DNA from 2 places in the Brevibacterium limosum genome. Region 2 is predicted to be linked to the other one. Evidence: riboswitches for the same ligand, from Rfam matches in the RefSeq annotation. Region 2 holds a riboswitch; the other holds the start of a gene.
What was found. A riboswitch is a leader RNA that binds a small molecule or an ion and turns the genes downstream of it on or off. The one in region 2 is predicted to bind thiamine pyrophosphate.
Positions count from the first base shown of each region.

Region 1 (2,173 bases), 1.4 Mb from region 2:
GTCCGATTCCGTCCGGTGCGTTGGCTTTCGTGGAGGTGTCATAGACCGGGCCGATGCCGACGAGGTCGACGACGTCGGTGTCGCGGGCGGCGGCGAATTCTTCGCTGTTCGCGGCCGAGAGACCGATCAGCGGTGCCTCGCCCAACGTGGCGCGCACCTCGGCGACGGTGGCATCAGTTTGGCCGACGTGGATGTGCACGGTCTCGCCTTCGTCGATGAGGCGACGGGCCACTTCGACGCGGTCGTTGAGGACGACGGGGACCGTGCGGTCGGTGTCGCGAGTGGCGGCGTCGACGGCGGCGATGACCTGGCGGGTGAGCGAGTAGAAGTCCCCGTCGTCGATGTCCTTGTCGCGGACCTGGACGATGCCCACTCCCCCGGCGACGGCGGCCTGCACGGTCTCGGCGACGGTGCGGCCGGCCGCCTCGCACTGGGCGGAGTCGGTGACCAGGTAGAGGCGCGTGTCGATTCTGGCGAAGCGGTCGTGGGAGTCGGTCTGGTGCGCGCTGTCAGCGGTGTGCGCGGATCCGGCGGTCATGCCTGGGTGCCTTCGCTGGCGACGAGCGTGTCGAGGCTGACCCTGGCCTGTGCGAGCCGGTCGCCGTCGACGGCGTGGAGCGCGTCGAGGAAGTTCACGGAGTAGCTGCCCGGACCCTTCGCTCCGTCGGCGGCGATTTCACCGGCGACCGCGAAGTGGGCGTGGGCGGCGACCACGGCTTCGAACCTCGCCGAGGCGGACCCACCGTTCGCGGACTCTTCCGCCGAGTCCACGGCTGAGGCGTCGGCGCCGGGATCGGCCAGGCCGCTGCGCGCTGCGGCCAGGTAGGCGACGGTGACGGCGCCGAGCGAGCAGCCGGTGCCGATGACCAGCGGCATGAACTCGTGGCCGCCTGAGATGCGGGCGACATGGTCGATGCCGTCGACGTGGGAGACGACGGCGTCGGTGGGTCCGGAGACGGCGACGATCGCGCCTGTGTCTCGGGCCAGCTTCGCGGCGGCGGGAAGGACGGCATCGACTTCATCGGTGGAGTCGACTCCGCGTCCGCCGAGGCCGACTCCGGCGAGCGCTGCGATCTCGGAGGCGTTGGCGCGGATGGCGGTGGGGTGATCGGCGGCGGCGCGACGGATGCGGGAGGTGCGGAAGTCGACGGCACCGACGCTGACGGGATCGAGAGCCCAGGGCTTGCCGGCGGCGTTCGCGACGCCGATGGCGGCATCGGCGGCGAGCAGCTGGTGGTTCGATGCGGTTCCGAAGTTGACGAGGACTCCGCTGGCGATCCCGGCGAACTGCCCGGCATCGGCCTCGTGATCGAGCATCGCCGGGGACGCGCCGACGGCCAGGAGCACATTGGCGCTGAACTGCTGCACGACGGTGTTCGTGATGCATTGGATGAGTGGATTGCTTGCGCGCAGTCGCGCATTCGCAGAACGCAGGTCGAAGTCAACCATGACGATCCCTTCGCTAGTATGGCCCAGATCAGGTTCGATGGGTGTTCTCTCAGCCTCGGTGTCCTCCGTGCGCATCATCTTGGTGCGAACGGATCCTCATGAGGCACCCCATGTCATTGGCTCCGACTGTATCAGTCCGACCGAGGCACGGCGACTCCTCCGATGTCGAAAGTACAACAACGGATGATGAGCACCGAATACGCTCTTCCATCACGGTTGCCGCTGCTCCCCCACGCCACAGCTATTGCGGGGAAATCTGCGCTGTGAGAACATTGAGGTGGTAGCGAGGAGATCACCTCCTAGAGCGCCAAGTCGCAAACCCACGTCTCTGACGTGGGTTTCTGCGTTGGGTCTCATGTCAGAGCCGCTGGGTAGGGTTTGGCCATGTTGCTCGCCTATATCGATGAGATCGGTGAACCCGGCCCTTACGTCGCCAAGGACCACCCAAAATTCAACACCAATCCCGTCTTCGGCTACGCAGGTTTCGTCATTCCCGAAAGCTCGGCTCGGAGATTCGGACAGATCTTCACTTCAGAGAAGCGACGTGTCTTTGCCAGCGAACTTCGGGACGTAGAGAACCCGGGCCGCTGGGAACGCAAGGGATCAGATATCTTCACCCCAGACGCTTGGCGAAGCTACAGTGAACAGATCCGTGTCTTTCGCGGGCTGATCAACAGGCTCGCAGAACTAAGTGGACAAGTCTTCTACTATGCCGAACAGAAGG
Region 1 is NZ_CP050154.1:1,089,218-1,091,390, reverse strand. It holds gene thiE (thiamine phosphate synthase) at 1-538, opposite strand, end outside; gene GUY37_RS04885 (hydroxyethylthiazole kinase) at 535-1,449, opposite strand; TPP riboswitch at 1,437-1,570, opposite strand; gene GUY37_RS04880 (DUF3800 domain-containing protein) at 1,834-2,173, shown strand, end outside.
Region 1: it holds a riboswitch for thiamine pyrophosphate, as region 2 does, so the genes downstream of both, GUY37_RS04885 (hydroxyethylthiazole kinase) here and thiO (glycine oxidase ThiO) in region 2, are expected to answer to the same signal.

Region 2 (2,173 bases):
GCCGTGGTTGCGCTGTCAGCTGCTTCGGTCATCTCAGATCCTCCTTGAGCTCCCGAGCGGCCGCCGCGGGATCCTCTGCCGAGGTTATCGCACGGACGACGACGGCACGGTTCGCGCCCGCCTGCCGGATCGCATCCAACCTCTCCGCCGCTGAGATCCCGCCGATGGCGAACCACGGTGTGGCCGCCGCGGCGGCGGCGGTGGCGGTCAGCAGTTCCGTCCCCACGGAGGTACGGCCGGGTTTCGTCGGGGTCTCCCATACCGGGCCGACACAGAAATAGTCGGTCTCGGGGTCGGCCTCGGCGACGAGCGCCTGGCCGAGGGTATGTGTGGAGCGGCCGAGGATGACGTCGGGGCCGAGCACGGCTCTGGCTTGAGCACTGGTGAGGTCGCCCTGCCCGACGTGGAAGACATCGGCGTCGGTGAGGAGCGCGACATCGGCACGGTCGTTGACGGAGAAGAGCTTGCCGTGCCGGGCAGCGGCGTCCTTGAGGATCTCCAGTGCTGTGATCTCGGCGCGGGCCTCGAGGCTCTTGTCCCTCAGTTGGATGATGTCGACTCCCCCGGAATAGGCGGCGTCGAGGAACTCGGCGAGGTCGCCTTGAACGGTCCTGGCATCGGTGCACAGGTAAAGCTTCGCCTCTGCCAGTCGGGCCTCCCGCCAGGCTCTCTTCGAATGTCGCGCTGCGGTGCGCGGTGGCATCTGTGTGGTCATGGTCATAGAGTAGAGGAGTTCGCGGGAGCCTCCCAACGAGGCTGAGAGGGCGTAAGAGCCGACCGTCAGACCTGATGCGGATCATGCCGCCGGAGGGAGAAGCTGTGAGGGTCATCGTCATCGGCGCCGGAATCATCGGCCTGTCCACGGCCTGGTATCTGCGCCGTCTCGGCGCCGAAGCCACCATCATCGACCCCGCCCCTGCCCAGGGGGCGAGCCATGCCGCCGCGGGGATGCTCGCTCCCGCCGCGGAGGTGGTGTGGGGGCAGAGTCCCCTGTATCCGCTGATGCGGGCCTCGGCGAAGATGTATCCGGATTTCGCCGCCGAGGTGGCGAGCGCCGCCGGAGCCGATCTCGGCTTCACGGATGCCGGAACCCTGGTGTGCGCCGGTGACCGCGCCGATCTGCAGGCGCTGAGGGAGCTGCGCGACGCGCAGTCGCGGTCCGGTTTCGCAACCGAGCTGGTCACCGGCAGCGCTGCTCGCCGGATCGAGCCGTCGCTGGCGCCTGCCGTGGCCGGTGCCGTGCACATTCCCGGTGATTGGTCGATCGACCCCCGTCGGGTCTCGGCCGCTCTGCTGTCTGCCCTGTCGGCTGACGCGGTGTCGCTCGTTCGGCAGCGGGTGACCGAGCTGCTCAAGGACGGCGATGCGACTGTGGGTGTCCGACTGGCCGATGGCCGCCGGATGGAGGCCGATCAGGTGATCGTCTGCGCAGGCATTGCCGTGACTGAGATCGCGGGTTCACCGGAACTGCCGATCCGAGAGGTTTGGGGTGATGTTCTGCGGCTGCGCGCCCCTGCCGAGGTGGCTCCCCTGCTGACGCGCGTCATCCGCGGACTGGTCAACGGTCGCTCCGTCTACCTGGTGCCTCGTCCCGACGGAGAGATCGTGCTCGGCGCCAGTTCCCGTGAAGACGGGCTCTCCGGCACCCCTGCCGGAGCCATCCACCGACTGCTCGCTGACGGGCAGCGACTGGTCCCCGGCATCCTCGATGCGGAGATCACCGACATCACCACCCGCGCCCGGCCCGGGTCCCCCGATGACCTGCCGATGATCGGGCGCATCGATTCCGGCTGTGTCGTGAGCACCGGGTATTTCCGACACGGGATCCTCTTGGCCCCGCTCGGCGGCAGGCTCGGAGCCGAACTCGCCGTGGATGCCGCTTCCGACTGGCCACCTGACGGGACGCTCCAGTCCGTGTGCCCACAGCGCTTCACCACAGCAGACACCACCACTCACTCAGCGAGGAGCTTTTCATGACCGATCGCGATCACGCACCGACCATCGTCCTCAACGGCGAACACCATGAGCTGTCGAGCGCCACCTCGGCGCTCGACCTCATCGCCGACGTCACCGGACGGGAGCTGAACCCCGATGGGACACCTGCCGACGGCGGACGTCTGGGCATCGCTCTGGCCGTCGACGGTGACGTCATTCGGCGCGGAGCCTGGTCCGA
Region 2 is NZ_CP050154.1:2,479,205-2,481,377, forward strand. It holds gene GUY37_RS11150 (ketopantoate reductase family protein) at 1-32, opposite strand, end outside; gene thiE (thiamine phosphate synthase) at 29-715, opposite strand; TPP riboswitch at 727-830, shown strand; gene thiO (glycine oxidase ThiO) at 820-1,977, shown strand; gene thiS (sulfur carrier protein ThiS) at 1,974-2,173, shown strand, end outside.